2 regions of the Streptomyces lienomycini genome follow, and region 1 is predicted to be linked to the other one. Evidence: riboswitches for the same ligand, from Rfam matches in the RefSeq annotation. Region 1 holds a riboswitch; the other holds the start of a gene.
The links. A riboswitch is a leader RNA that binds a small molecule or an ion and turns the genes downstream of it on or off. The one in region 1 is predicted to bind thiamine pyrophosphate.
Positions count from the first base shown of each region.

Region 2: another riboswitch for thiamine pyrophosphate. It lies ahead of BJ961_RS08005 (thiamine ABC transporter substrate-binding protein); the one in region 1 lies ahead of thiO (glycine oxidase ThiO).

Region 1 covers NZ_CP116257.1:5,980,599-5,984,154, reverse strand. Annotated here, with positions in the region: gene thiO (glycine oxidase ThiO) at 4-1,242, opposite strand; TPP riboswitch at 1,240-1,351, opposite strand; gene BJ961_RS27280 (NAD(P)/FAD-dependent oxidoreductase) at 1,473-2,747, shown strand; gene BJ961_RS27275 (Rv2175c family DNA-binding protein) at 2,789-3,154, shown strand; gene thiE (thiamine phosphate synthase) at 3,281-3,556, shown strand, end outside.
Region 2 covers NZ_CP116257.1:1,699,679-1,703,234, forward strand. Annotated here, with positions in the region: gene rlmN (23S rRNA (adenine(2503)-C(2))-methyltransferase RlmN) at 92-1,222, shown strand; TPP riboswitch at 1,273-1,378, shown strand; gene BJ961_RS08005 (thiamine ABC transporter substrate-binding protein) at 1,458-2,543, shown strand; gene BJ961_RS08010 (ABC transporter permease) at 2,519-3,556, shown strand, end outside.

The sequences.
Region 1 (3,556 bases):
GGCTCATACGGGCTGCTCCGAGAGTTCCGAGGATGCCGGGAGTTCCGGGAGTGCGGGCCCGGCGCCGAAGCGCCGGGGGGTGAAGGGGCGGGCCTCGTCCGGCAGCTCCCCGGTGGTCAGGGCGTGCGCCATGACGTCGCCGGTGACCGGGGTGAGCAGCACGCCGTTGCGGTAGTGGCCGGTGGCCAGCAGCAGTCCGTCCAGGGCGGTCGGGCCGAGCAGCGGGGCGTTGTCCGGGGAGCCCGGGCGCAGACCCGCGCGGGTCTCCGTCAGGGGCAGCTCCGTGATGCCGGGGACCAGCTCGTGGGCGTCGCGCAGCAGCTCGTAGACGCCGCCCGCGGTGACCGTCGTGTCCCAGCCCAGCTCCTCGCTGGTGGCGCCGACGACCAGCTCGCCGCTCTCCCGGGGCACCAGGTAGACGTGGCTGCCGCGCACCACGGCGCGCACGGTCCGGTTCAGCAGCGGCCCGTGCGTCCGCGGCATGGTCAGCCGCAGCACCTGCCCCTTCACGGGCCGCACCGGCGGCAGCACGGCCTCCGGCACGCCGCGCAGGCGTCCGCTCAGGCTGCCCCCGGCCAGCACCACCTGCCCGGCCGCCAGCGTTGTGCCGTCGGCGGTGACGACGCCCGTGGCCCGGTCCCCGCGCCCGACGGTGAGCCGCTCGGCCCACACCCGGTGGAAGACCACCCCCGCGCGTTCGCAGGCGGCCACCAGCGCGCGGGCGAGGCGACGGGGGTCGATCTGGTGGTCGCCGTCCACCCGGAGCCCTCCGCGCACGCCCGGCGCGAGCATCGGCTCCAGACGCCGGCACTCGCGCCCCGACAGCCACTCCGACTCCAGGCCTGAGCGCTGCTGGAGGGCGTGCAGCTCACGCAGGTGGGCGCGGTCGTCGGCGTCCAGCGCGACCGCGAGCGTGCCGCAACTGCGGTAACCGAGGTCCTGGCCGGTCAGCTCGGTCAGCTCGGCGGCGAACTCCGGGTAGCGGCGGGCCGAGGCGAGGTTCAGCGCGAGCAGCGTCTGCTCGCCGTGGTGCAGCTCCGTGACGGCGGCCAGCATCCCGGCCGCCACCTGGGCCGCCCCGCCGCCCGGCCCGGGGTCCACGACCGCCGTGACCAGCCCGCGCTGAGCGGCCCGCCAGGCCGTGACCAGCCCGACGATCCCCCCGCCGACGACGAGGACGTCGGGCGTACGGGACGGAGGCGACGTACCCGGGGTACGAGGCGTGTGCGGTGGAGACGACATGGGCGTCCAGCCCCTCCCTTCGCCGGCATGACCCGGATCAGGTTCGTACGGTCGGAGGCCGCCAGCCTCCCTCTCAGCCCGGTGCGTCCGGGCTCCCGCGAGTGCCTTGCGCGGCCAGCCTAGCCCGCGGGGACCGGTACCTGTAAGGGAGCCTCCGCGTGGGGCGGGGCCGGACAGCCCACCGTGGACGCGCGCCGACCGGCGGGACGCCGGGTGTCTATGGTGATCGGGTGAGCGAGCAGACGCGGGAACGGGGACAGGGGCCGGCGGCGCCGGACGCGGAGCGCCGGGTGGTCGTGGTGGGCGCCGGGATGGCGGGCGTGCAGACCGCGGTCGCCCTGCGGGAACAGGGCTTCACCGGCAACGTGACCCTGATCGGCGCCGAACCGCACCAACCGTACGACCGCCCCCCGCTGTCCAAGGCCGTCCTGCTCGGCACCGCGGACGGCTCCGCCTTCGACGTCGACTTCGATGAGCTCGGCATCACCCTGCGGCTGGGCTGCGAGGCGCTCGGCGTCGACCCCGGCGCGCACGTCCTGGACACCTCCGGGGGACCCGTGCCCTACGACGCCCTCGTCCTCGCGACCGGCGCCGAACCGGTCCGGCTCCCCGGCTCCGACGGCGTGCCCGGCGTGCACCTGCTGCGCACCCTGGACGACGCCGAACGGCTGCGCCCGGTGCTCGCCCGGCAGCACGACGTCGTGGTCGTCGGCGCGGGCTGGATCGGCGCCGAGTTCGCCACCGCCGCACGCGAGGCGGGCTGCGCGGTGACCGTGGTGGAGGCCGCCGACCGGCCCCTCGCCGACGTGCTGCCCGCCGAGGTCGCCGCCCCGATGACCGCCTGGTACGCCGACGCGGGCGCCGAACTGCGCACCCGCGCGCGCGTGCGGCGCGTCGAGCCCGGCGGTCCCGGCGAGCCCGGCCGGGTCGTCCTCGACGACGGCACCCGGCTGCCCGCCGGCGCGGTCGTCGTCGGCATCGGAGCCCGCCCGGCCACCGGCTGGCTCGCCGGCTCCGGGATCGCCCTCGGCGCGCACGGCGAGGTCCTGGCCGACGACCGCCTGCGCGCCTCCGTCCCGGACGTCCACGCGGTCGGCGACTGCGCGTCCTTCCCCTCCGCCCGCTACGGCGAGCGGCTCCTGGTGCACCACTGGGACAACGCCCTCCAGGGCCCGCGCACGGTCGCCGCGGACATCGTCGACGCCCCCGGCGGCGAGACCGCCGCACCCTACGATCCCGTGCCGTACTTCTGGTCCGAGCAGTTCGGCCGCTTCGTCCAGTACGCCGGTCACCACACGGCCGCCGACACCACCCTGTGGCGCGGCGACCCGTCGAGCCCGGCCTGGACGGTCTGCTGGCTGCGCGAGGGCCGCCTGGTCGCCCTGCTGGCCGTGGGCCGCCCGCGGGACCTGGCACAGGGCAAACGCCTGATCCAGGCGGGTACGGCGATGGACCCCGCACTGCTGGCCGATCCGGCGAGGCCGCTGAAGGCGGCCGCGGCGTAGTCCGGCTTCCGGCTGTCAGTGCCAGATGGCAGGCTTGTGGCGTGACCGAGATCGACGCAAAGACCGAGGCCCTCGTGCCTGACTGGCTCACCGTTCCCGACATCGCCGAGATGCTCGGCGTCGAGGTGACCCGTGTACGCCAGCTGATCAAGGAAGGCCAGCTCATCGCCGTACGCCGCGGCGAGAACCGCGCGCTGCACATCCCCGCGGCCTTCATCGACGAGGACAAGGTCGTCAAGGGCCTGGTCGGAACCCTGACGCTGCTGCGGGACGACGGCTTCTCGTCCGAGGAGATGCTGGAGTGGCTCTTCACCCCCGACCCGAGCCTGCCCGGCACCCCCGCCCAGGCCCTGAGTGAGAATCGCGGTACGGAGGTGAAGCGCCGCGCCCAGGCGCTCGCCGTCTGACCCACCACACCACCCGGCGTGCGAGCCGCGGCCCCGGCCTCCCGAGGACCGTCCGGCCCCCGGCCCGCACGCCGGACCCGCGCGGCCCGCCACCGGCCCGCGCCACCGACCCGGGGGGACACCCGCATGCCCGACACCGCTCCGACCACCGCCCGCGCCCGGCTCGCCGACGCCCGGCTCTACCTGTGCACGGACGCCCGCCGGAGCCAGGGCGACCTGCCCGAGTTCCTGGACGCCGTGCTGGCCGGCGGCGTCGACATCGTGCAGTTGCGCGACAAGGGCATGGAGGCGGCCGAGGAGCTGGAGCACCTGGAGGTCTTCGCCGACGCCTGCGCCCGCCACGGCAAGCTCCTCGCGGTCAACGACCGCGCGGACGTCGCGCACGCCGCCCGAGCCGACGTG
Region 2 (3,556 bases), 4.3 Mb from region 1:
GATGCGGGGGTGTTCCAGTGAGGTCTCCTGGCTTCGGCATGGCCCTGCCGTTGTCCCCGCAGACGCGGGGGGTTGCCACAGGCCCGCCGTCATGAGGAGTTGTCCGACCGTGGCCCGTCCAGCCCCCGGTGAGCTCACCTTCGCCGCACCCCGCGGAGCGAAGCGGCCGCCGCGGCATCTCGCCGACCTCACGCCCGCCGAGCGCAAGGAGGCCGTCGCCGCGATCGGTGAGAAGCCGTTCCGTGCGAAGCAGCTCTCGCAGCACTACTTCGCGCGGTACGCGCACGACCCCGAGCAGTGGACCGACATCCCCGCAGGCTCGCGCCAGGGGCTCCGCGAGGCGCTGCTGCCCGAGCTGATGACGGTCGTGCGGCACCTGTCCACCGACGAGGGGACCACGCGCAAGACGCTGTGGAAACTGTTCGACGGGACGCTCGTCGAGTCGGTCCTCATGCGTTACCCGGACCGGGTCACCATGTGCATCAGCTCCCAGGCCGGCTGCGGCATGAACTGCCCGTTCTGCGCCACCGGCCAGGCCGGCCTGGACCGCAACCTGTCGACCGCCGAGATCGTGCACCAGATCGTCGACGGCATGCGCGCGCTCCGGGACGGCGAGGTCCCCGGCGGCCCTGCCCGGCTCAGCAACATCGTGTTCATGGGTATGGGCGAGCCCCTCGCCAACTACAACCGCGTCATCGGCTCCATCCGCCGGCTCACCGACCCCGAGCCGGACGGGCTGGGGCTCTCCCAGCGCGGCATCACCGTCTCGACGGTCGGTCTCGTCCCGGCGATCCACCGCTTCGCCGACGAGGGCTTCAAGTGCCGCCTCGCCATCTCCCTGCACGCGCCCGACGACGAGCTGCGCGACACCCTCGTCCCCGTCAACACGCGCTGGAAGGTGCGCGAGGTGCTGGACGCCGGGTTCGAGTACGCGGCGAAGTCCGGGCGCCGGCTCTCCATCGAGTACGCGCTGATCCGCGACATCAACGACCAGGCCTGGCGCGGTGACCGTCTCGGGCGACTGCTCAGGGGCAAGCCCGTGCACGTCAACCTGATCCCGCTCAACCCCACGCCCGGCTCCAAGTGGACCGCTTCCCGGCCCGAGGACGAGAAGGCGTTCGTCGAGGCGATCGCGGCGCACGGTGTGCCGGTGACGGTCCGGGACACCCGGGGGCAGGAGATCGACGGGGCGTGTGGTCAGCTCGCCGCGAGCGAGCGGTAACCTGACCGGCGTCAGTGTCGGCAGTACGACTCCATCACCCTCATATCTTCATATTCCGACAGGGGAGCGCCACAGCGCTGAGAGTGCGGCACCGGCCGCAGACCCTCCGAACCTGGCCCAGGTCATTCTGGGTAGGGAGATCGGTCACCACTCGAGCTGTTGCGCCCTGCCCGGGACCCTCGCCAGGGGTTCTGGGCGGGGCCGCGTCTTCTCCTGGTCACCCAGGAGGAATTCAGTGAGCATCACCAAGAAGGTCAGTGTCCTGGCCGTCGGCCTCGGCATGGTCGGCACCCTGGCCGCCTGCGGATCGTCCTCCGACGACGCCGGCGGCTCCGGGGACTCCAAGACCGTGACGCTGGTCAGCCACGACTCGTGGGCCGTGTCGAAGGACGTCGTCGCCGCCTTCGAGAAGCAGTCGGGCTACAAGGTCAGGGTCCTGGAGGACGGCGACGCCGGGCAGGCCGTCAACAAGGCCGTCCTCACCAAGGACAACCCGCAGGGCGACGTCTTCTTCGGCGTCGACAACACCCTGCTGTCCCGCGCCCTCGACAACGGCCTGTTCCAGCCGTACGAGGCGAAGGGCTCCGACCTCGTCCTGCCCGCGTACCGGGCCGACGAGGACAAGCACCGGGTCACGCCCGTCGACACCGGTGACATCTGCGTCAACTACGACAAGGCGTACTTCGCCCGGCACGGGCTGACCCCGCCGAAGTCCTTCGACGACCTGGTCAAGCCCGCGTACAAGGACCTGCTCGTCACCGAGAACGCGGGCAGCTCCTCGCCCGGCCTCGGTTTCCTCCTCGGCACCGCCGCCAAGTACGGCGACGGGGGCTGGGAGGGCTACTGGAAGAAGCTCAAGGCGAACGGCGTCAAGGTCGTCGACAGCTGGGAGCAGGCGTACAACGAGGAGTTCTCCGGCTCGGCCGGCGGCAAGAAGGCCAAGGGCGACCGTCCGCTCGTCGTCTCCTACGCCTCCTCGCCGCCCGTCGAGGTCGTCTACGCCGACCCGCAGCCGTCCACCGCCCCCACCGGCGTCGCCGACGGCACCTGCTTCCGGCAGGTCGAGTACGCGGGCCTGCTCAGCAACGCGAGGAACCCCGAGGGCGGCAAGGCGCTCCTCGACTTCCTGCTGAGCAAGTCCTTCCAGGAGGACATGCCGTTGAACATGTTCGTCTACCCGGTGCGGGAGGGCGCGCAGGTCCCGGAGGTGTTCTCGAAGTTCGGTCCGCAGGCGAAGGACCCGCAGACCCTCGACCCGGCGAAGATCGCCGACAACCGCGACCAGTGGGTCAGGTCGTGGACCTCGCTCGTACTGAAGTGATCCACGAAGAGGGGCGGGCGGTGAAGCGGGCGGTGAAGCGGGCGCGGACCGCGCGCGGGGGCGCGGCGCGGCTCGGTCTGATGGCCGTGCCCGTCGCGTTCTTCGCTGTGTTCTTCGCCTACCCCGTCGCCGCCATCGTCGCGCGCGGCCTGGAGGTCGACGGGGTCTGGCAGCTCGGGCGGATCGGGGACGTGCTCGCGCGCTCCGACGTGCGGCACGTGCTGTGGTTCACGACCTGGCAGGCGCTGGCGTCCACCGCGCTCACCCTGCTGATCGCACTGCCCGGCGCGTACGTCTTCGCCCGCTTCGACTTCCCCGGCAAGCAGGTGCTGCGGGCCGTGGTGACCGTGCCGTTCGTGCTGCCGACGGTCGTCGTCGGTACGGCGTTCCTGGCACTGGTCGGGCGCGGTGGGCTGCTGGACGAGCTGTGGGGTCTGCGTCTGGACACCACGGTGTGGGCGATCCTCCTCGCGCACGTCTTCTTCAACTACGCCGTCGTCGTCCGCACCGTCGGCGGCCTCTGGTCGCAGCTCGACCCGCGCCAGGAGGAGGCCGCGCGGATGCTCGGCGCCTCCCGGCTGCGGGCCTGGCGGCAGGTCACGCTGCCCGCGCTGGCGCCCGCCGTGGCCGCCGCCGCGCTGATGGTCTTCCTGTTCACCTTCACCTCCTTCGGTGTCGTCCAGATCCTCGGCGGACCCACCTTCTCCACGCTGGAGGTGGAGATCTACCGCCAGACCTCGCAGGTCTTCGACCTGTCCACGGCCGCGGTGCTGACGCTGATCCAGTTCGCCGCGGTCGTCGCCATCCTCGCCGTGCACGCCTGGACGGTACGGCGGCGCGAGACGGCCCACCGGCTGGTGGACGCGGCCACGACCGCGCGCCGGCCGCGTGGAACCGGGCAGTGGGCGCTGCTCGCCGGGGTCCTGGCCGTCATCGCCGTCCTGCTGGTGCTGCCGCTCGCGGTACTGGTCCGGCGGTCGCTGGGCGCGTCCGGGTTCGGCTACTACCGGGCG